3 regions of the Pseudomonas cistanchae genome follow, and region 1 is predicted to be linked to each of the others. Evidence: predicted binding sites of a transcription regulator. Region 1 holds the regulator's gene; each other region holds the start of a gene.
What was found. The regulator sigma-54, encoded in region 1, starts transcription at its own class of promoters, with help from an activator protein. The targets are predictions, from matches to a motif close to ANTGGCATNNANNTTGCTNT.
Positions count from the first base shown of each region.

Region 2: the regulator sigma-54 is predicted to act here: its motif matches at 2,575-2,594, upstream of ACX0MV_RS08340 (CmpA/NrtA family ABC transporter substrate-binding protein).
Region 3: the regulator sigma-54 is predicted to act here: its motif matches at 1,863-1,882, upstream of nirB (nitrite reductase large subunit NirB).

Region 1 covers NZ_JBTLWN010000001.1:1,094,478-1,102,287, forward strand. Annotated here, with positions in the region: gene yjgA (ribosome biogenesis factor YjgA) at 1-190, opposite strand, end outside; gene pmbA (metalloprotease PmbA) at 376-1,722, shown strand; gene ACX0MV_RS04975 (HPr family phosphocarrier protein) at 1,760-2,032, opposite strand; gene rapZ (RNase adapter RapZ) at 2,045-2,902, opposite strand; gene ptsN (PTS IIA-like nitrogen regulatory protein PtsN) at 2,905-3,378, opposite strand; gene hpf (ribosome hibernation-promoting factor, HPF/YfiA family) at 3,394-3,702, opposite strand; gene ACX0MV_RS04995 (RNA polymerase factor sigma-54) at 3,890-5,407, opposite strand; gene lptB (LPS export ABC transporter ATP-binding protein) at 5,543-6,268, opposite strand; gene lptA (lipopolysaccharide transport periplasmic protein LptA) at 6,271-6,813, opposite strand; gene lptC (LPS export ABC transporter periplasmic protein LptC) at 6,800-7,369, opposite strand; gene ACX0MV_RS05015 (KdsC family phosphatase) at 7,379-7,810, opposite strand, start outside.
Region 2 covers NZ_JBTLWN010000002.1:311,726-319,535, forward strand. Annotated here, with positions in the region: gene acnB (bifunctional aconitate hydratase 2/2-methylisocitrate dehydratase) at 1-2,285, shown strand, start outside; gene ACX0MV_RS08340 (CmpA/NrtA family ABC transporter substrate-binding protein) at 2,719-3,903, shown strand; gene ACX0MV_RS08345 (ANTAR domain-containing response regulator) at 3,922-4,500, shown strand; gene ACX0MV_RS08350 (polysaccharide lyase family 7 protein) at 4,818-5,918, shown strand; gene ACX0MV_RS08355 (pyridoxal phosphate-dependent decarboxylase family protein) at 6,113-7,477, shown strand; gene alaC (alanine transaminase) at 7,594-7,810, shown strand, end outside.
Region 3 covers NZ_JBTLWN010000002.1:334,319-342,128, forward strand. Annotated here, with positions in the region: gene ACX0MV_RS08430 (bifunctional protein-serine/threonine kinase/phosphatase) at 77-1,744, shown strand; gene nirB (nitrite reductase large subunit NirB) at 2,111-4,567, shown strand; gene nirD (nitrite reductase small subunit NirD) at 4,564-4,890, shown strand; gene ACX0MV_RS08445 (nitrate reductase) at 4,924-7,653, shown strand; gene cobA (uroporphyrinogen-III C-methyltransferase) at 7,721-7,810, shown strand, end outside.

The DNA of each region.
Region 1 (7,810 bases):
TTGCCGCGTTGGCCGTGTGCTTGGGCGCTTCCGCCAGCGCCTGGCGCAGTTCGTCGGTCAAGGGCAGCTTGTTCAGCAGATCGGGTTTCAGGGTAGTCAGACGCTGTCCCAGATCCTGCAAGGCATGCAGTTCGCGTTTGACCTGGGTTTTGCTTTTCTCGCCGGAGAAGTCGTCAAGGTATTCAGACATGAAGGTGGTCCAATGGAAAACGCCGTCATGATAGCAGCAAGTTTCCATGTGCAGCGCCGCTGCAGTGCGGGCATGGCTCGCGGGTGCAGGGCTTCAGGGTTATCGAGCGAACAGGTGTCAGGCGGCGTGCAGTGCGGCGTCAAGCACGAAACGCGGTGGATACCGGACAGATTTCAGGAGTGTTTATGAGTGCAGTAGAGGTTGTTGGTCCCCAAGCTGTTCCGCAATTGCAGGCCCAGGTCGAGCAGATTATTGCCGAAGCGAAAAGGCAGGGCGCGAATGCCTGCGAGGTCGCCGTCTCGGCTGAGCAAGGGTTGTCGACCACGGTCCGTCAGGGAGAGGTGGAAACCGTCGAGTTCAATCGCGATCAAGGTTTCGGCATCACGCTTTACGTCGGCCAGCGCAAGGGTTCGGCGAGTACCTCGGCGAGCGGCGATGCGGCAATTCGCGAAACCGTAGCGGCGGCGCTGGCCATCGCCAAGCACGCGTCCGAGGATGAGGCGTCAGGCCTGGCCGACCCCGCGCTGATGGCGCGTGAGTTGCCGCAACTGGATCTCTATCACCCGTGGTCGATTACTCCCGAGCAGGCGATCGAGCAGGCGTTGAGCTGCGAAGCAGCGGCATTTGCCGCGGACAAGCGCATCAAGAACGCTGATGGCACCACGCTCAGTACCCACCAAGGCTGCCGGGTGTATGGCAATAGCCATGGATTCATTGGTGGTTATGCCAGTACGCGCCACAGCCTGAGCTGCGTCATGATTGCCGAAGAAGGCGGCCAAATGCAGCGCGACTACTGGTATGACGTCAATCGCCAGGGCGAGCTGCTGGCCGATGCACGCGACATCGGTCTACATGCCGCCGAGCGCGCGGTGCAGCGTCTCGGCGCGCGTCCCGTGCCGACCTGTGAGGTTCCGGTGCTGTTCTCCGCTGAGCTGGCGACCGGGCTGTTCGGCAGCTTTATCGGGGCAATTTCCGGGGGCAACCTTTACCGTAAGTCGTCCTTCCTCGAAGGCACCCTGGGCCAGCAGCTATTTCCGCAGTGGCTGAATCTTGATGAGCGCCCGCATATTCCGCGCGCGCTCGGCAGTGCTTCCTTCGACAGCGATGGCCTGGCGACTTATGCCAAACCCTTCGTCGAAGGCGGCAAGTTGGTGTCCTACATTCTCGGCACCTATTCAGGTCGCAAGCTGGGGATGCCGAGCACCGCCAATGCCGGCGGTGTTCACAACCTGTTCGTCAGTCACGGTAACGAAGACCGTCAGGCGCTGATCAAGCGCATGGGCCGCGGGCTGTTGGTCACCGAGCTGATGGGCCATGGCCTGAACATGGTTACTGGTGATTATTCGCGCGGTGCAGGCGGCTTCTGGGTGGAGAACGGCGAGATCCAGTTTCCCGTGCAGGAGGTGACCATCGCCGGCAACCTGCGTGACATGTTCCGGCAGATCGTTGCGGTGGGAAGCGATCTTGAACTGCGCAGCAACGTCCGTACGGGCTCGGTGATGATCGAGAAAATGACGGTCGCGGGCAGCTGAACCGGGGGGCTTAGCCGCCGCGTGACAGGCGTGGCGGCTACTCGCCTTCGTCGAAATAGTTGTTGATCAGCTCGATCAAGGCTTGCAGCGCCTGCTCATCCTGCTCGCCTTCAGTGTTGAGGTGGATGGGTGTGCCTTTGCCGGCCGCGAGCATCATGACCGCCATGATGCTCTTGCCGTCCACCAGGCTTGCTTCGCAGCGGCCAATCTTGACCTGACAGGGGTACTGCGCGGCAACGCCGACAAACTTGGCTGCGGCACGTGCGTGCAAGCCCAGTTTGTTGATGATGGTGATTTCGCAGCACGGCATTGCGGCAGTTCCTTAACTCAGGTCGCGGTGGCGAACCTGAACGTTCTTCAAAATGGGTTTCAGGGCTTCACCCAAGCGACTGGCCAGGTACACGGAGCGGTGGTGCCCGCCGGTGCAGCCTATCGCAATCGTGACATAGGCACGATTGCTGGCGGCGAAGCGCGGTAACCACTTGGTCAGATAGGCGAAGATGTCCTGATACATCTCTTCGACATCCGCCTGGGCGGAAAGGTATTCCACCACTGGCTGGTCGAGGCCTGAGTAGTCGCGCAAATCCGGCTTCCAGTATGGGTTAGGCAGGCAGCGCACATCGAACACAAGGTCCGCGTCCACCGGCATGCCGCGCTTGAAGCCGAAGGACTCGACCAGAAACGCGGTGCCCGGCTCCGGCTGGTTGAGCAGGCGCAGTTTCAGGCTGTCACGCAACTGATAGAGGTTGAGGTGCGTGGTGTCGATCTTCAGGTCGGCCAGGTCGATGATGGGTCCGAGCAACAGGCTTTCATCGGCAATCGCTTCGGCCAACGAGCGGCTTTCATTGGTCAGCGGGTGACGCCGGCGCGTTTCCGAGAAGCGCTTGAGCAGCGTTTCTTCATCGGCATCCAGGTAAATCACGTCGCACTTGATGTGGCGGGCGCGCACTTCCTCGAGGAGTTCAGGGAAGCGCTTGAGCTGGCTGGGCAGGTTGCGTGCGTCGATAGAGACCGCAACCTGCGGGTGCAGCAGCTCGGTGTGCACCAGCGTGCGCTCGGCTAGATCCGGCAGCAAGCCCGCTGGCAGGTTGTCGATGCAATAGAAACCGTTGTCCTCAAGTACATCGAGGGCGGTGCTTTTGCCTGAGCCGGAGCGACCGCTGACGATGATAAGGCGCATGGTTAGGCTCGATTGAGTTGGCTTTGTATATCCACCACGACCTGATACAAGGCCTGGCTGTCGGGCGCTTCGCGCAAGCGTTCGCGCACGTCGCTGCGATCAAGCATGCTGGCGATCTGTCGCAGCAACTCGAGGTGCTCATCGGTGGCGGCCTCGGGAACCAGCAGCACAAACAGCAAATCCACCGGGGCGCCGTCGATCGCGTCAAAATCTACCGCTGCGTCCAGGCGCAGAACAGCGCTGATGGGCGCCGTGCAACCAGGCAGCCGGCAGTGCGGGATGGCGATGCCATTGCCGAACCCGGTCGAGCCGAGTTTTTCGCGGGCAATCAGGCTTTCGAAGATGTCTTGGCCATCAAGGTCGGGCAGCTCGCGCGCCACGAGGTTGGCAATCTGTTCGAGAACACGTTTTTTGCTGCCGCCCGGCACGCTCACGAGAGAGCGGCCGGGGGTCAGGATATTTTCAAGTCGAATCATAGGAGATAGGCGATGTCAGCGGGCCATTGCACCCTGCTGACGGTCGAGCTGCTTTTCCTTGTGCTTGATGAGTTGTCGGTCGAGTTTGTCAGCCAGTAGATCAATGGCCGCGTACATGTCGTCATGTTCAGCATTAGCGACGATTTCGCCGCCTGCAATGTGTAGGGTCGCTTCGATTTTCTGCTTGAGCTTCTCGACCTCCATGATGACTTGCACATTGGTGATTTTGTCGAAGTGGCGCTCCAATCGAGTGAGTTTTTCGTCGATATAGTCGCGCAGGGCGTCGGTCACATCCAGCTGGTGTCCACTGATGTTGACTTGCATACCACTTTCTCCTTGTTGCCGTGTGTAAGAGACAGGCTAACAGCCTGCCACTGGAACACTGGGACGAGAAAGACTCTGGTCAGGCATCCGGCGTTGCAGATCAGCCAGTCGATACCGTGGAGTTGCCAGTAACGCAAAACTGAATACGGAATATCCAGCATGTGTCAGTCTTCCGCGTCGAGCCACCTTACATCAGTCGCTTGCGTTCACTGGAGGGCGCTATACCGAGGGATTCACGGTATTTCGCAACAGTGCGGCGAGCTACTTGAATGCCTTGTGCTTCCAGTAAACCAGCGATCTTGCTGTCACTCAACGGCTTTTTTGCATTTTCCGCGGCGACCAATTTTTTGATGATTGCGCGGATCGCGGTGGACGAGCATTCACCGCCCTCGGAGGTGCTGACGTGGCTGGAGAAGAAGTACTTCAGCTCGTAGATGCCACGTGGGGTGTGCATGAACTTCTGGGTGGTTACCCGGGAAATGGTCGACTCGTGCATGCCCACCGCTTCGGCGATATCGTGCAGCACCAGTGGCTTCATTGCTTCGTCGCCATAATCGAGAAAGCCGCGCTGATGCTCGACGATCTGGGTGGCGACCTTCATCAGGGTCTCGTTGCGGCTCTGCAGGCTCTTGATGAACCAGCGGGCTTCCTGCAGCTGGTTACGCATGAAGGTGTTGTCGGCGCTGGAGTCAGCACGCTTCACGAACCCGGCGTACTGCGCATTGACGCGTAGGCGTGGCATGGCTTCCTGGTTCAGCTCCACCAGCCAGCGATCGTTGTGCTTGCGCACGATGACGTCAGGCACCACATACTCGGGCTCGCTTGACTCGATCTGCGAGCCGGGACGTGGGTTGAGGCTCTGAATCAGTTCGATAACCTGGCGCAGCTCGTCTTCCTTGAGCTTCATTCGCCGCATCAGCTGGCTGTAATCGCGGTTGCCGAGCAAGTCCAGATAGTCGCTTGCCAGGCGCTGCGCTTCGCTCAGCCAGGGCGTTTTGAGCGAAAGTTGGCGTAACTGCAGCAGCAGGCATTCACTGAGGTCGCGGGCGGCTACGCCGGCCGGCTCGAACTGTTGAATGCGGTGCAGCACAGCTTGCACTTCGTCCAGCTCGATGTCCAGCTCAGGGTCGAAGGCTTCGACGACCTCATCAAGCGTCTCCTCCAGGTAGCCCTGATCGTTGATGCAGTCGATTAGCGTCACTGCGATCAAGCGGTCCTTGTCGGACATGGGTGCCAGGTTGAGTTGCCAGAGCAAATGGCTTTGCAGGCTCTCGCCCGCGGAGGTACGGGTGGTGAAGTCCCAGTCGTCATCATCGCTGCTGCTCGGCAGGCTGCTGGCGCTGGTTTGATAGACGTCTTCCCAGGCGGTGTCGACTGGAAGCTCGTTGGGAATGCGTTCGTTCCAGTCGCCTTCTTCCAGGTTGTCCACGGTTTGTGTGGTTTCCTGGTAGCTGGTTTCCTGATAGAGGGTTTCCTGCGGCTGTTCGGCTGGTGCCAAATTGCTTTCGGCACCATCGGCCATGGGGTCCGAATTGTCGAAGTCGTCGCCTTCTTCCTGGCGTTCGAGCATCGGGTTCGACTCCAACGCTTCCTGAATCTCTTGCTGCAGATCCAGGGTCGACAGTTGAAGTAGGCGGATGGCCTGTTGCAGCTGCGGGGTCATCGTCAGCTGCTGGCCCATTCTCAGGACTAGCGATGGTTTCATTGCAGACCTTAATTTACCGGCGTCTGTGCGCAATCCACTACAGCGGCGCCGTGGCGCCTCAAGGAAGCAAATTATATGCCTGACCCTAAGGCATTTGCCTAGCGCTAGCTGTGATTCGGCTAAGAAAAGCGCCCGTCACAGGCGGAATTCATGCCCCAGGTAAACTTCCTTGACCGTTTGGTTGGCCAGGATGGCCTCGGCATTGCCTTCTGCGATCAACTGGCCGTCGTTCACAATATAGGCGGTTTCGCAGATATCCAGGGTCTCACGGACGTTGTGGTCGGTGATCAACACGCCGATGCCCTTCGCCTTGAGGTGATGGATGATCTGCTTGATGTCGCCCACGGAGATAGGATCGACGCCAGCGAAGGGTTCATCCAGCAGGATGAACTTGGGTGCGGTCGCTAGGGCGCGCGCAATTTCCACGCGGCGGCGCTCACCACCGGACAGGCTCATGCCGAGGTTGTCGCGGATATGGCTGATATGGAATTCCTGCAGCAAGCCTTCGAGCTCTTTGCGACGTTCCGCGCCGTTCAGCTCCTTGCGCGTTTCGAGAATCGCCATGATGTTGTCGGCCACGCTGAGCTTGCGAAAAATCGAAGCCTCCTGCGGCAGATAGCCGATTCCGGCACGGGCACGGCCATGCATCGGCTTGTGGCTGACATCCAGGTCGTCGATCAGCACGCGACCCTGATCGGCCTGTACCAGGCCGACGATCATGTAGAAGCAGGTGGTTTTGCCCGCACCGTTGGGCCCGAGCAGGCCAACGATCTGCCCGCTGTCGATGCTTAGGCTCACATCACGAACGACCTGACGGCCCTTGTAGCTTTTAGCCAGGTGCTGGGCTTTCAAAGTGGCCATTGTTACTGCGCCTGCTGTTCGGCGGGTTTGTTTTTCGGCTGGATCACCATGTCGATCCGTGGCCGTGGCGTGGTCAGGTTGGTGCCTGTCGCTCGCCCGGCATTGACGATCTGGCGCTGGGTGTCGTAGACGATCTTCTCGCCTTCGAAGGTGTTGCCTTCCTGGATTACCTTGGCCTGGTCAATCAACACGATGCGCTCATTGGCCGCGAAATATTGGATGGTCAGGCCATAGGCTTTGACGATCTGCTTGTCGGCGGAGGGCTTCTGCTCGTAATAGGCCGGTTTGCCGACCGAGGTGAATACCTCGATATCACCCTGGGCATCCTGGGTGATGGTTACGGTGTCGCCCGTGATCTTGAGGGTGCCTTGGGTGATGACGACATCACCGCGGTAGACGGCAACGCCCTGCTTGTCATCGAGTTCCGCGCTATCGGCCTGAACTCGGATCGGCTGCTCGCGATCGGTCGGAAGTGCCCAGGCGGTAACGCTTCCGAGCGCGACGCCTAAGCTAAGCAGAATAGGGAGGGTTTTAACGAGCCTCATGCTGGCCTCTTACGTTGGACAGCAGGAGCATCCTGCCGTCATTTAAGTACGCTTTCATTCCTTGCGCCGTGGTCACCCCATTGGCGGCGTCGATTCTAACGGCTTGCTTGGTCTGCGCATATTCCTTCTCGGGAAATACCGTCAGGCGGCTGGTGGTGAGGATCGTCGGCCGGCCTTTGGCATCGGTGCGCTCCACCCGGACCTTATCGATCAGTTCGACCTCGGTGCCCTTGGGCGCTACTTCGCCGTGTTCGCTGCGAATTTTCCAGGGCAGTTCGGTGCCACGATACAGGTGCATGTTCGGGCTGGTCAGCAAGGTGACATCGCTGGCTTTGACGTGCTCCAGTTTGGAGGCGGTCATCTGGTGGTGGAGTTTGCCGTCTTCCTGGTACTGCACCGTGCGCGCATTGATCACGTAGAAATCGATGGGGTTGTCCACGCCGGCCTTGACCGGCTTGTCGGCGAAACTGTCCGGGCTGATATTCCAGTAACCCACTGCGGCCAGTAGCGCCGCGGCAATCAGAAAGCACAGCGGAGTTAAAAATTTACGCAGCATAAGAGGGCTCTATAGATAAGCGGCTTGGGCGGCATCTAGGTTGCCCTGCGCGCGCATGATCATTTCACAAAATTCACGCGCCGCACCTTCGCCACCGCGCGCCACGGTTACTGCATGGGCGTGCTGACGTACGAAGCCGTCTGCGCTGGCGACCGCTACCCCCAGGCCTACGCGGCGGATCACTGGCAGGTCCGGCAGGTCGTCGCCCAGATAGGCAACCTGCTCGTAGCTTAGGCCCAGTTCGCCGAGAAGTTCATCAAGCACGACCAGTTTGTCTTCGCGGCCCTGGTAAAGGTGATGGATACCCAGGTTCTGCGCGCGGCGTTCGACCACCGGGGTTTTGCGGCCGCTGATGATCGCGGTGCGAACGCCCGAAGCGATCAGCATCTTGATGCCATGGCCGTCAAGGGTGTTGAAGGTTTTGAACTCGCTGCCATCGAC
Region 2 (7,810 bases), on a different contig from region 1:
AGCAACTGGCTGCCGTGACTGCCGAGCAACTGAAGCACACCCTGCTGATGTTTGACGCCTTCCACGACGTCGCGCAAAAAGCCAAGAACGGCAACGTTCACGCCAAAGGCGTGCTGCAGTCCTGGGCTGACGGCGAGTGGTTCAAGAACCGCCCGACCCTGGCCGACAAGATCAGCCTGCGCGTATTCAAGGTCACCGGCGAAACCAACACCGACGACCTGTCCCCTGCTCCGGATGCCTGGTCGCGCCCGGATATCCCGTTGCACGCTCTGGCCATGCTGAAAATGGCCCGTGAAGGCATCGTGCCTGACGTGCAAGGCGCCATCGGCCCGATGAAGCAGATCGAAACCATGCGCAGCGAAGGTTTCCCGATCGCCTACGTCGGTGACGTAGTCGGTACCGGCTCCTCGCGTAAATCCGCCACCAACTCGGTGCTGTGGTTCTTCGGCGACGACATTCCATACGTGCCAAACAAGCGCGCTGGCGGCTTCTGCTTCGGCAGCAAGATCGCGCCGATCTTCTACAACACCATGGAAGATGCCGGCGCTCTGCCGATCGAATTCGACGTTTCCAACATGCACATGGGCGATGTGATCGACCTGTACCCGCATGCTGGCAAAGTCTGCAAGCACGGCACCGACGAAGTACTGGCCACCTTCGAAATGAAGACCCCGGTACTGCTCGACGAAGTCCGCGCTGGCGGCCGTATCCCGCTGATCATCGGTCGCGGTCTGACCGAGAAAGCCCGTGCCGAACTGGGCCTGGGCCCAACCGACCTGTTCAAGCTGCCCGAGCCACCTGCTACCAGCACCAAGGGTTTCACCCTGGCGCAGAAGATGGTTGGCAAGGCGTGCGGCCTGCCGGAAGGCAAAGGCGTGCGTCCTGGCACCTACTGCGAACCGAAGATGACCACCGTCGGTTCCCAGGACACCACTGGTCCGATGACCCGTGACGAGCTGAAAGACCTGGCTTGCCTGGGCTTCTCCGCTGACCTGGTGATGCAGTCGTTCTGCCACACCGCGGCTTATCCGAAGCCAATCGACGTCACCACCCACCATACCCTGCCGGATTTCATCCGCACCCGTGGCGGCGTGTCCCTGCGTCCTGGCGACGGCATCATCCACAGCTGGCTGAACCGCATGCTGCTGCCGGATACCGTCGGCACCGGTGGCGATTCGCACACCCGCTTCCCAATCGGCATCTCCTTCCCGGCCGGTTCCGGCCTGGTTGCCTTCGCCGCTGCTACCGGCGTTATGCCGCTGGACATGCCGGAGTCGGTACTGGTGCGCTTCAAGGGCAAACTGCAACCGGGCATCACCCTGCGTGACCTGGTCCATGCCATCCCTTACGTGGCCATCCAGAAAGGCCTGCTGACCGTCGAGAAGAAAGGCAAGAAGAACATCTTCTCCGGCCGCATCCTCGAGATCGAAGGTCTGGACGAGCTGACCGTTGAGCAGGCTTTCGAGCTGTCCGACGCCTCCGCCGAGCGTTCCGCTGCTGGTTGCACCATCAAGCTGCCGGAAAAGGCCATCGCCGAATACCTGCGTTCGAACATCACCCTGCTGCGCTGGATGATCAGCGAAGGCTACGGCGATGCCCGTACCATGGAACGTCGCGCCCAAGCGATGGAAGCCTGGTTAGCCGATCCGAAGCTGATGGAAGCCGACAAGGACGCCGAGTACGCCGAAGTCATCGAAATCGACCTGGCCGACATCAATGAGCCGGTTCTCTGTGCACCGAACGACCCGGACGATGCCCGTCTGCTGTCCTCCGTTCAGGGCGAGAAGATCGACGAAGTGTTTATCGGCTCCTGCATGACCAACATCGGTCACTTCCGCGCTGCCGGTAAGTTGCTGGACAAGGTCAAAGGCACCCTGCCGACGCGTCTGTGGCTGTCGCCGCCGACCAAGATGGACCAGCATCAGCTGACCGAAGAAGGCTATTACGGCATCTACGGCAAAGCCGGCGCGCGCATGGAAATGCCGGGCTGCTCGCTGTGCATGGGTAACCAGGCACGCGTTGAGGCGAACTCCACCGTGGTTTCGACTTCGACCCGTAACTTCCCCAACCGTCTGGGCGATGGCGCCAACGTTTACCTGGCTTCGGCCGAGTTGGCTGCGGTTGCCTCGATCCTGGGTCGCCTGCCGACCGTTGAGGAATACATGGTCTACGCGAAGGAAATCGACACCATGGCGGCTGATGTCTACCGCTACCTGAGCTTCGACCAGATCGCCGAGTTCCGTGAAGCTGCTGCGAACGCCAATATCCCGGTCGTTCAAGCCTGACGAAACAACGCGTCGCGCTGCACCTGTAAAGAGAAGCCCCGCCTTGTGCGGGGCTTTTTCTTTTCACGCTATTTTGCCCATGTAGCATTTGCTCCTGCTTGCTATGGCTGCAATGGGTAGGTACGCCGTCAGCACCAGTGCAGGCTGCGAATTCCTCATGCGCGCGGCCCAGGCGGCCCCGCGTCATCCTACAAATCATCTCTATCCACACTTCAGCGCTGACGCCTGCACACTACAGAGTACGGCGATATAGTTTTTTCTATTCAGGCGCATCAGCGCTATCCAGGCAAATGGCATACGCCTTGCTGTGCCATAGCCAGACAAGTCTTCCCAACGGCAACACGACTTGATAGACGACGGGTGACGCCCCAATCGCTGACTAGATCAGCCATTGGCACCGCACCTTTTTTGCGTGGACCAAGGAAAAAGCACCATGAGCGAGCACGACATCAGGCGCAGCGACGCACCGGAAAAGCGCGTGCTGAATATCGGCTTCATCGCCCTGACCGACGCCGCGTCGGTAATCGTTGCCGCCACCCAGGGGTTTGCCGAGAAATACGGGCTGACCCTCAACCTGCAACGCCAGGCCTCATGGGCTACCCTGCGCGACAAGCTGCTCAGCGGCGAGCTGGATGCGGCGCACAGCCTTTACGGAATGATCTACGGTGTGCAATTGGGGCTTGGTGGCGCACCGGCCACGGACATGGCGATCCTGATGGGGCTCAATCAGAACGGCCAGAGCATCAACCTGTCCCAGGGCCTCAAATTCGCCGGCGTGACCAGTCGCGACGCACTGAAGATTCGCGCGCACCACAGCGGTGCGAAATTGATCTTCGCCCAGACGTTTCCCACCGGAACCCATGCCATGTGGCTGTATTACTGGCTTGCCGCCCAAGGTATCCACCCTTTGAATGACGTGGAAAGCGTGGTGGTGCCACCGCCACAGATGCTCGCCCACCTCAAGGCGCGGCGTATCGATGGGTTCTGTGTCGGCGAGCCCTGGGCCGCGCATGCCGTGGAAGAACAACAAGGCTACACCCTCGCCACCAGCCAGTCGATCTGGCCGGATCATCCGGAAAAAGTGCTCGGCTGCACCCATGCTTTTGTCGAGCGCAACCCCAACAGCGCACGGGCCTTGATCATGGCGGTGCTTGAAGCCAGTCGCTTCATCGATCAGAACGAGGAAAACAAGCTCAGCACCGCACGCCTGCTCAGCGGCCAGGCATACCTCGACGCCCCCTTGAGTGCCATACAACCGCGCTTTCTCGGTCACTATCAGGACGGCCTCGGCTACGCCTGGCAGGATGCTCACCCGCTACGCTTTCATGGTGAGGGGGCGGTGAACATGCCGTACCTGTCGGACGGAATCTGGTTCATGACTCAGTTCCGGCGCTGGGGCCTGCTGCGCGATGACCCCGACTACCTAGGGCTCGCCAATCAGGTTCAGCAACTGGAGCTGTATGCCCAGGCCGCAGAAGCAATCGGCATTCAGGTACCCGATGCAATGCGCAGCAGCCAATTGATCGATGGAAAAATCTGGGATGGCAGCGATCCCATCGGTTATGCCCACAGCTTTGCCATTGATGCCCTGGTCGACAGCTCCGCTGTTGCCCTTTGACCGACAGGAGCCACCGTCATGCTGCGTATCCTGTTAATCAACGACACCCCGAAGAAGGTCGGCCGACTGAAAGCTGCGCTGACTGAAGCCGGCTTCGAGGTTATCGATGAATCGGGGCTGACCATCGATCTGCCCGAGCGGGTGGAAGCCGTGCGTCCCGATGTCATCCTGATCGACACCGAATCACCCAGCCGCGATGTGATGGAACAGGTGGTGCTGGTGACCCGCGATCAGCCGCGCCCCATCGTCATGTTCACCGATGAACATGACCCGGGAGTGATGCGTCAGGCCATTCAGTCGGGCGTAAGCGCCTACATTGTCGAAGGCATCCACGCCCAGCGCCTGCAGCCGATTCTTGATGTGGCCATGGCCCGTTTTGAAAGCGACCAGGCCCTGCGCGCACAACTGCAGGCGCGTGATGCTCAGTTGGCCGAACGCAAGCGCGTCGAACTGGCCAAGGGCTTGCTGATGAAAATGAAGAGCTGCAACGAGGAAGAGGCCTATACCTTGATGCGCCGCCAGGCCATGGGCCGCCAGCAGAAGCTGGTGCAGGTGGCCGAGCAGATCATCGCGATGCACGACATGCTCGGCAGTTGAGTCGCGGATGACAACACGGCGCGTGCAACGTCGTCCTGAGCGAATCCGCGGCTAAGTAGAATCGGCCCCTGTCAGTCAAACGCTTACCTCTCTGCGCGTCAGCGCTGCCTGGCCGATGGCAAGCGCTGCCGATAAGCCAACGCGCGCAAGTTTATTTGCCCGCCTGCGAACCTTTCCGACACACGTGGGTCACTGTGCTGGTAGCTCGCCGATGTGTCTAGCATCGGCAACCGCAAGCAGTGACCCGACACAACATCGCAAGGTCGCGATAAGAGCTGCTCCAACCTTTCAGCTATCCGAATCAGGATGACCCCGTGATGCTTAAAAATGCAGCTACCCGCAGCTTACTGCTGCCATCGGCCTTGATCGGCCTGTTTAGCGGCCATGTTCTTGCCGAACTGAATCCCGACCTGCCGCCCGGCGGCAACTTCGCCTTGGAAAACTGGAACATCACCATTCCGGTGGATGCCAATAACGGCGTAACGGGCAAACCGCTGACCATTCTGCCTTCCGCCCTGAGCGGGCCAAACGGTTACACCAACCCGCCATCGCTCTATACCGACACGGACGGCGCGATGACCATGTGGGCTCCCCTCAATGGCGCGACCAGCGGCGGTTCCAAGCATCCGCGTTCGGAACTGCGCGAAATGATCGACCCGTCCAGCAACCATGTGAACTGGGACAGCAACGGCACTGCGCTGCTTGATGCGCAGCTTCGCGTGATGCAGGTGCCGAGCAAGGATGGCACCGTGATCGTCGGTCAGGTCCACGGTCATGGCTCAGCGCCGTTGGTGCTGGTGTATTACAAGTACAACGCGAAGACCCAGACCGGGGTGGTCATGGCCAAGCTGCAAGGTACGCCGATTCAGGGCCCGCCGTTCTGGCAGCATCAGGTCGCAAGCGGCATCAAGCTGGGTCAGGCGTTTACCTACCAGATCCGCGTTGAGCGCGAGAGCGGCAGCCTGGCGGTGGCATCGGTCTCGGTGAACAACGGCACGCCCGCAACCATGGTCATGGACCCGTCGTGGGATACCGAAACCTTCTACTTCAAAGCCGGCTCCTACCTGCACACCTACGGCACCAGCAGCACCGAAGGCGCCCTGGTGAAGTTTTACCGTCTGGCCACCAGCCATCCGGAAAATGGCCTGCAGATTTCCAGCAATGCCGCCTTGCCTAAGGCAAAAGTTGGCAGCGCCTATACCACCCAGCTGCAATTTCGCGGCGGCACCGGCGGCGGCACCTGGTCGCTGGTCAGCGGCTTCCCGCCAAAGGGGCTGATGCTCGAGCGCAACGGCACCATCAGCGGTATACCGCACGCCAGCGCGGGGACCAATCGCCCCAATGACTTCATGGTTCGGGTGACTGATGCCAACGGCAGCACCTACTCGAAGAAATTCTCCATAGTCGTCTCGCCTTAACAGAAGCGTTCTTCCGATCAGACTGCGGGCAGGGCGACTCAGGTCGCGGCTGTACTGCTCGTAGTTCCACTGTTCCTCTTCAATCTCTGCCTAGCGCGGCGCTGTACGGGCGTCTGGCTGGCAGGGTGTATCTGCTGCGCCGTCATCGAGCTGATTAGACTGAACTCGTCCATCCCCAGCGAAAGGAGAACAGGATGAGTACAGCCACCGATGAACGCGGGCTGCTAGCCGAAGCAGACCGCCGCGCACTGAGTTATTTCGACGGCATTGCCACACGGCCAGTGTTTCCCAGCCAAGAGGCCATCGCCCGGCTGGACGCCTTCAACGGGCCCGTGCCCGAGCAAGGCGTGGCAGCACATGAGGTACTGCGGCGCCTGGATGAAATCGGCTCGCCCGCAACAGTGGCATCCAATGGACCGCGCTACTTTGGCTTTGTCATCGGTGCGACCCTGCCCGCCGCCGCAGCCGCAGAACGCATGGTATTGGCCTGGGATCAATGCGCGTCCTCGTTTGACAACTCGCCGGTCGCGGACAAACTGGAGCGAATTGCCGGGCGCTGGGTCAAGGAACTGCTGGGTTTGCCGCCTAACAGTGCGGTCGGCTTTGGCACCAGTGCAACCGCCTGTACCCTCGCCTGCCTCAGTGCGGCACGGCGCGCACTGCTGGCGCGTAAGGGCTGGAACTTTGATGAAGATGGTCTGGCAGGCGCACCGCTAGTACGGGTGGTGATCTCCGCAACCTGCCATATCACCGTGAAGAAGGCTTTACGCATTCTCGGTTTCGGTACGAAGCAGCTGATCGTTGCCCCTACCGATCCACAGGGACGAGTCGACCCTAGGCAACTGCCTGAGCTGGACGACATGTGCATCCTCTGCCTGCAGGCCGGCGAGGTGAACACTGGTGAATTCGACCCTTTTGCCGAGCTGATCCCGCAGGCCAAGGCCGCTGACGCCTGGGTGCATATCGACGGGGCCTTCGGTTTGTGGGCCCGCGCTTCCTCCTCCGCGCACCTGGCCGCAGGCGTCGAGTTGGCGGACAGCTGGACCACCGACGGGCACAAGTGGCTGAACACGCCTTACGATGGCGCCATGGCCATTTGCCGGGATGCCACCGCGCTGGCCGGAGCGATGAACAGTGATGCGGTTTACGCCACCGCGTCCAGGGACGCGCAGAAGAACCTCAACCTGGAATTTTCCCGCCGCGCCCGCGGGATTCCTATCTGGGCCGCGTTATCTACCCTGGGTCGCGACGGCTTACGCGAGATGATCGACCGGCATATCCGCCAGGCCGGCCATCTCGCGGCACGGCTGCGTGAAGCGGGTTTTCAGGTACTCAACCGCGCAGTGCTGAACCAGGTGCTGGTACGTGCCGACAGCGATGAACAAACTCTGGCGATCCGCCTCGCCGCGCAGAACTCCGGTCAGGTGTGGTTCGGCCCTACAGTCTGGCAGGATCGGCCGGCGTTTCGCCTGAGCATTTCGTCCTGGCGTACGACGGACGCCGATATCGAGCGCCTGATCGAGCTGCTGATCGAACTGAAGCGCCAAACAACCCGTTAAAAACCCGGCGCGCCGCTCTCGACAAGCCCCTCGCGCTGGGCTTATCTTCGCCGCTGGCCACCGCAGTGGCCAACGTCGCTCGGACGGTTCCGGGCGCTTACGTATCCGAGGAAAGCATGGCTGACCAAGCTTCGCGCCGCTTTGCGCGCATCGATCGACTCCCCCCCTATGTGTTCAACATCACCGCCGAACTGAAGATGGCCGCGCGACGCCGCGGCGAAGACATCATCGACTTCAGCATGGGCAACCCGGATGGCGCCACGCCGCCGCATATCGTCGAGAAGCTGGTGCAAGTCGCCCAGCGCGAAGACACCCACGGCTATTCCACCTCCC
Region 3 (7,810 bases), on a different contig from region 1:
AACGGCTCTTCTTAGCGGCCTCACCAGCCTCGCCTTTGCCTCAGCGTTTCTTCAGCAGCCTATCCAGGACGTCTGCATGGCCTTGCAACTGACCTTCGGCGAAGCCAGCGCCACCGGCCCACGGGCTGAAAACCAGGACGCCATTCGCGTGGTGACTCCGGCGCCAGGTCTTGCGGCAAGCAAGGGCTACCTGTTCGCCCTCGCCGATGGCGTGAGCCAGTGCGCCGATGGCGGGCTGGCGGCACGCGCAACCCTGCAGGCGCTGGCGCTGGATTACTACGCCACGCCGGAAACCTGGGCCGTGGCGCAATCCCTCGACCGCCTGCTGGTCGCCCATAACCGCTGGCTGCAAGCCAACGGCAGCGGCCAGCCACTGCTGACCACGCTGACGACACTGGTGTTGCGTGGCCGCCGGTTCACCCTGGCGCATGTCGGCGATTGCCGCGCGTATCGGTGGCACACCGGGCACCTGGAGCGCATCAGCGAGGACCACGTCTGGGAACAGCCGGGCATGCAACATGTGCTCAAGCGCGCCATGGGCCTGGATCAGCACCTGGTGGTCGACTACCTCGACGGCGAGCTGCGCGAGGGCGAATGTTTTCTGCTGGTCAGCGACGGCGTGTGGGCGACCCTGGGTGATGCTGGCATCCAGCGCATTCTGCATGACGAAAGCGACCTCGACGCCGCCAGCCGCGCGCTGGTCAGCGCGGCTCACCTGGCTGGCAGTCAGGACAATGCCAGCGCGTTGTTGCTGCGCATCGATGCGCTGCCGGAGAGCGCGCTGTCCGACACCCTCGCCCAACTGGATCACTGGCCGCTGCCGCCTAAGTTGCGCGACGGTCAGGCATTCGAGGGGTGGCACATCGAGCGCTTGCTGGCCGAGTCGCGCCAATCGCTGGTCTATCGCGTGCGCGACAACCAGGCGCGGCGCTGGCTGCTCAAGACCCTGCCGGCCAGCCGCGCCACAGAACCGCAGGCGGGGCCGGCGCTGCTGCTGGAAGAATGGTTTCTGCGTCGGGTCGCCGGGCGCTTCTTCGCTGAAATTCCCGCACTGCCGCAACGTCAGCACCTGTATTACATCCAGCGTGAATACGCCGGCCAAACCCTCGCCGAGCACATGCGCATGTCCGGCCCGCTGGGGCTGCCCGAATGGCTGGACATCGCCCCGCGTCTGATCAAGGCGCTCGGCATGCTGCATCGACGCAATATTCTGCACCGCGACATCAAGCCGGAGAACCTGCTGTGGGGCGACGACGGCGAGCTGCGCGTGCTGGACTTCGGCCTCGCGTACTGCCCTGGCCTGTCGCGCGATGAAGCGCACGAGTTGCCCGGCACCCCGAGCTACATTGCCCCCGAAGCTTTCGCCGGCGCTGCGCCCGACCCGCGACAGGATCTCTATAGCGCAGGTGTGACGCTCTATCAGCTGCTCACCGGGCACTACCCCTACGGCGAAATCGAGGCGTTCCAGCACCCGCGTTTTGCCAGCCCTACTCCGGCCAGCCGCTATCGCCCGGACCTGCCCGGCTGGATCGACGACAGCCTGAACCGCGCGCTCAGTGCAGATCCAAAGGCGCGCTATGAAACCGCGGAAGAATGGCTGCTCGCCCTCGAACAGGGGGAACGCACCTCCCTCAGCAGCAAGCCGCGACCGTTGCTGGAGCGCGAGCCGCTGCTGGTCTGGCGCGGTGTTGCGTTGTTCTCGCTACTGGTGAATCTGGCGCTGCTGCTGGTGCTCCTGACCTGACCGGTGAAACGCGCGTAGCGCACCAATGCAGCGCAAGCCGCATTCAAACAGTGCAATTCGCTTTACCGAAAGACGCTCGCAAACACTTGAAAACCCAGCAAAAACGCTAATCAGGCGAGTTGGCACAAGCTCTGCATTGGTAGCCCTATGCAACACCCGACATAGAGTGAGGCCCTCAACGTGGAGAGCGCACTGCCCGATAGAACGGGATCAGGACAAAGGCGTCCTCGCTAGGCAACTGGCGGGACGCCTTTTTTGTTTTACGGCTCGCCACACCTGGCAGCCACGCTGCAAGCCGTCGCGGGGCGACGTTAAAAATTGTTCCCGACAATTTTTCCGTACTTTTTGATTCAGGAGATGGCCGGCATGAAAAAACTCAAGCTGGTGATGATCGGCAACGGCATGGCCGGAGTCCGCACCCTCGAAGAGCTGCTCAAGCTCGCCCCCGACCTTTACGACATCACCGTGTTCGGTGCTGAGCCCCATCCGAACTACAACCGGATCCTGCTTTCGCCCGTCCTGGCTGGCGAGCAGACCTTCGAGGAAATCGTCCTCAACGATATCAACTGGTATGCCGACAACGGCATCAAGCTACTGCTCGGCCGCAAGGTCGTCGAGATCGACCGCAAACGGCGCCGGGTGATCGCGGACGACGGCAGCGAAGCGGACTACGACCGCCTGCTCATTGCCACCGGCTCCAACCCATTTATCCTGCCGATCCCTGGCAACACCCTGAAGGGCGTGATCGGCTATCGCGATATCGCCGATACCCAGACGATGATGGAAACCGCCAAGACCCACAGCCACGCGGTCGTCATCGGCGGCGGTCTGCTCGGCCTGGAAGCCGCCAACGGCCTCAAGCAGCGCGGCATGGACGTGACCGTCGTGCACATCAGCGACTGGCTGCTGGAACGCCAGCTGGACAAGAACGCCGGCAAGTTGCTGCAGGGCGCCCTGGAAGCGCGCGGCATTCACTTCCGCCTCAACGAACACACCCAGGAGTTGATGGACAACGGCGAAGGCCGGGTCTGTGCGCTGCAGTTCAAAAGCGGCGACGTGATCCCGGCCGATCTGGTGGTGATGGCGGCGGGTATCCGGCCGAACACCGAACTGGCGGAGAAAGCCGGCATCCCGTGCAACCGCGGCATCCTGGTCAACGACACCATGCAAACCTTCGACCCGCGCATCTACTCGATCGGCGAATGCGCCAGCCACCGAGGTATCGCCTACGGCCTGGTGGCGCCGCTGTTCGATCAGGCCAAGGTCTGCGCCAACCACCTGGCCCAGCTGGGGTTCGCCAGCTATAAGGGCTCGGTGACCTCGACCAAGCTGAAGGTTACCGGCATCGATCTGTTCTCCGCTGGTGAGTTCATGGGCGGCGAAGGCACCGAGACCATCACCCTGTCCGACCCGATCGGCGGCGTTTACAAGAAGCTGGTGATCAAGGACGACATTCTGGTCGGTGCCTGTCTGTACGGCGATACCGCCGATGGCGGCTGGTATTTCCGGCAGATCCGCGAGAACCACAATGTCAGCCAGATTCGCGATCATTTGATGTTCGGCGAGAGCACCCTTGGCGACGTCGGCCACCAGGGCCAGAGCAGCGCAGCGAGCATGCCTGACAGCATGGAAGTGTGCGGCTGCAACGGCGTGTGCAAGGGCACCATCGTCAAGGCAATCCAGGAAAACGGCCTGTTCAGCGTCGACGAGGTCAAGAAACACACTAAAGCCGCCAGTTCGTGCGGCTCCTGCGCCGGCCTGGTCGAGCAGATTCTGATCAGCACCGTCGGCGGCGCGGCTGACGTCAAGCCGAAGAGCGAGAAGGCCATCTGCGGCTGCAGCGAGCTCAATCATGGCCAGGTGCGCAAGGCCATCCGCGACGAGCACCTGACCAACATCACGCAAACCATGGCGTTTCTGAACTGGAGCACGCCCAACGGCTGCGCGACCTGCCGCCCGGCGCTGAACTATTACCTGATTTCCACCTGGCCGGGCGAAGCCAAGGACGACCCGCAGTCGCGCCTGATCAACGAGCGCGCCCACGCCAACATCCAGAAAGACGGCACTTATTCGGTGGTGCCGCGGATGTGGGGCGGCGTGACCAACCCCTCCGAGCTGCGCCGGATTGCCGATGTGGCGGACAAATATCAGGTGCCGATGGTCAAGGTCACCGGCGGTCAGCGCATCGACCTGCTGGGCATCAAGAAGGAAGACCTGCCGGCGGTGTGGAAGGACCTGGACATGCCGTCCGGGCACGCTTACGGCAAATCCATCCGGACGGTGAAGACCTGCGTCGGCAGCGAGTTCTGCCGCTTCGGTACACAGAACTCGACCCAACTGGGCATCGACCTGGAACACGACCTGTTCAATATGTGGTCGCCGCACAAGGTCAAGCTGGCGGTGTCGGGCTGCCCGCGCAATTGCGCCGAAGCCGGCATCAAGGACGTCGGCATCATCGGCGTCGACTCCGGCTGGGAGATGTACATCGGCGGCAACGGCGGCATCAAAACCGAGGTGGCCGAGTTCTTCGTGAAACTCAAAACCGCCGAAGAAGTGCGCGAATACAACGGCGCCTTCCTCCAGCTGTACCGCGAAGAAGCCTTCTACCTGGAGCGCACCGTGCATTACCTGCAGCGCGTCGGCATGGAGTACATCAAAAACGCCGTGGTCGAGGACGCTGAGAACCGCAAGGCACTGAATGCACGCCTGCAGTTCGCCCTCTCCTTCGAACAGGACCCGTGGAAAGAACGCATCGAACAACCGCTGCTAAAGAAAGAATTCGATCGCATCGCCGTTGTAGAAATTGAGGAGGCCACCGTATGAATTGGCTGGATATCTGCGCGCTTGAGGAAATCAACCCACTCGGTTCGCGCATCGTCGCCGGCCCCAAGGGCGATATAGCGGTTTTTCGGACCTCGGCCGATGAAGTCTTCGCCCTCGACGACCGCTGCCCGCACAAGGGCGGCCCGCTGTCGCAAGGCCTGATCTTTGGCAAGCGGGTGTCCTGCCCGTTGCACAACTGGCAGATCGAACTGGCCAGCGGCGAGGCCGTGGCGCCTGACGTCGGCTGCGCCCATCGGCATGACGCCAAGGTGGAAAACGGGCGCGTGCTGCTGGCGCTCAACGTCGCAGCCGAGTGCGCGTAAACCTGCAGGCCGCCACGTATGGAGTCGAACGCCATGAGCCAAACCAACCAGATCACCGCCTCGACCTGCTGCTACTGCGGTGTCGGCTGTGGCGTGCTGATCGAACATGACGGCGAGAAGATTCTTGGCGTGCAGGGCGATCCCGACCACCCTGCCAATTTCGGCAAGCTGTGCAGCAAAGGCTCTACTCTGCACCTGACCGGCGACCTCGACGCCCGTGCGCTGTACCCCGAGCTGCGCATGGGCAAAGGCCTCGCCCGCAGCCAAACCGACTGGGACAACGCCCTGGACCACGCGGCCAACGTGTTCGCCGCGACCATTCGCGAGCACGGCCCCGACAGCGTAGCGTTCTACATCTCCGGACAATTGCTCACCGAGGATTACTACGCGTTCAACAAGCTGGCCCGCGCCCTGGTTGGCACCAACAACATCGACAGCAACTCGCGGCTGTGCATGTCCTCCGCGGTGGTGGGCTACAGGCGCAGCCTCGGCGCCGATGCGCCGCCGTGCAATTACCAGGACATCGAGCAGAGCGACTGTGTACTGATCGCCGGCAGCAACATGGCATACGCCCATCCGGTGCTGTTCCGCCGCCTGGAGGAGGCCAGGGCCAAACGTCCGCAGATGAAGATCATCGTGATCGACCCGCGCCGCACCGATACCTGCGAGCTGGCCGATCTGCACCTGGCGATTCTGCCCGGCACCGATGTCGCGCTGTTTCACGGCATTTTGCACATCCTCATGTGGGAAGGCTGGGTCGACCGCGCCTATGTCGACGCGCATACCGAAGGCTTCGATGCGCTCAAGGAACTGGTACGTGACTACAACCCGCAGATGGTCAGCGAGCTGTGCGGCATCAGCGCGGAAAACCTGCAGCTGTGCGCCCGACTGATCGGCCAGGCACCGAGTTTTCTTTCGCTGTGGTGCATGGGGCTGAACCAGTCCAGCGCCGGCACGGCGAAAAACAGCGCCTTGATCAATCTGCACCTGGCTACTGGGCAAATCGGCAAAGTCGGCAGCGGCCCGTTTTCCCTGACGGGCCAGCCCAACGCCATGGGCGGCCGCGAAACCGGCAGCCTGTGCAACCTGCTGCCGGGCCACCGCGACGCCGCCAAATCGGACCATCGCGCTGAAGTCGCCGCCTACTGGGGCGTAGACAGCCTTCCGCAAGCGCCTGGGCTGAGCGCAGTCGAATTGTTCGAGCAGGTACGCATCGGCAAGATCAAGGCCCTGTGGATCGCCTGTACCAATCCCGCGCAGTCGTTGCCCGACCAGAACAAGGTCCATGAAGCCCTCGCCGCCTGCCCGTTCGTGGTGGTGCAGGAAGCGTTCTTCACCACCGAGACCTGCCATTACGCCGACCTGCTGTTGCCAGCCGCCAGCTGGGGCGAAAAGGAAGGCACGGTCACCAATTCCGAACGCCGCATCAGTCATGTCCGCGCGGCGGTCCCTGCGCCAGCGCAGGCGCGCGCCGACTGGGCGATTACCTGCGATTTCGCCCGGCGCCTGGAACAACAGCTGCGTCCCGGCGTGCCTAGCCTGTTCGACTTCGACGGCCCGCCCGCGCTTTTCGAGGAATACAAATACCTGACCCAAGGGCGCGACCTTGATCTCAGCGGTTTGAGCTACGCGATTCTGGATAACCAGGGGCCCCAGCAGTGGCCATTTCCGGCGGGCGCCGACGCGGGAACCGCGCGGTTGTACGAAGATGGACGGTTCCCCACCGCCAGCGGCCGCGCGCAGTTTCTCGCCGAGCCCTATCGCCCCGCCAAGGAGAAACGCGAAGCGCGCTTCCCGCTGACCCTCAACACCGGGCGCCTGCGTGATCAATGGCACGGCATGAGCCGGACGGGCACGGCGGCGCGCTTGTTCGGCCATGTCGACGAGGCGGTGCTGACCCTGCACCCGGATGAGCTGCGCCGTCGGCGTTTGCAGGGCGGCGATCTGGTCAAGGTGCGCAGCCGCCGTGGCAGTTTGATTGTGCCGGTGCAGGCCGATGACGCGGTGCGCTCGGGCCAGGCGTACCTGCCCATGCATTGGGGCAATCGCTTTCTCAAAGGCCTGGGTACCAATGTATTGACCCAGCCAGCCTTTGACCCTTTGTCCAAACAGCCCGAGTTGAAACACGCCGGGGTGGAAGTTGAAAAGGTCGACCTGCCCTGGTCGTTCTTCGCCCTGGTCGAAGGCGAGGTGCAAGCCCGTTTCGAAGCGCTGCGCCCGCTGTTCGAAGAATTCGCCTATGCCAACCTCACGCTCACCGGCCGTGATCGCCCCGCACTGTTGATTCGCGCAGCCAGCGCAGTGGCGCCAAGCCCGGAGCTGCTGGCACAAATCGATCGACTGTTGTGCCTGACCGAAGGCCCGGTGCTCGCCTACGACGACCCACGCAAGGCCGTGGGAAAACGCGTGCGCATTGAAGACGGTCGCATCGTCAGCATCCGCCTCGCAGGCGAAACCCTGGCCCGCGACTGGCTGAAGGCATTGTGGAACGAAGGCGTGGCGGATGCGGATCTACGCCGCTGGTTGCTGGCACCGGTATCGGCGCCACCCGGCACGGCCAAGGGCAAGAAAGCCGGCAAGACGCTGTGCAACTGCCTGAACGTCAGCGAAGACGCAGTGTGTGCAGGTATTGCCAGCGGCATGGACCTCGACGGCCTCAAGCGGGAGCTGGGCTGCGGCACCAGTTGCGGCTCGTGCGTACCGGAAATCAGGCGCCTGATCAGCCAGCAAGCCGTGGTCAAGGTCGCAGCGAAACTCGCCTAGCGGCGAAAACTGCCACCGGTCGCCCATTGTGCACGACCAAATTTTATTCAAATCCGGGAGAACACTGATGAACGCGAAAGTCTGGTTGGTTGGCGCAGGCCCGGGTGATCCGGAGCTGCTGACGCTCAAAGCGGTTAGAGCCCTGAATCAGGCCGAT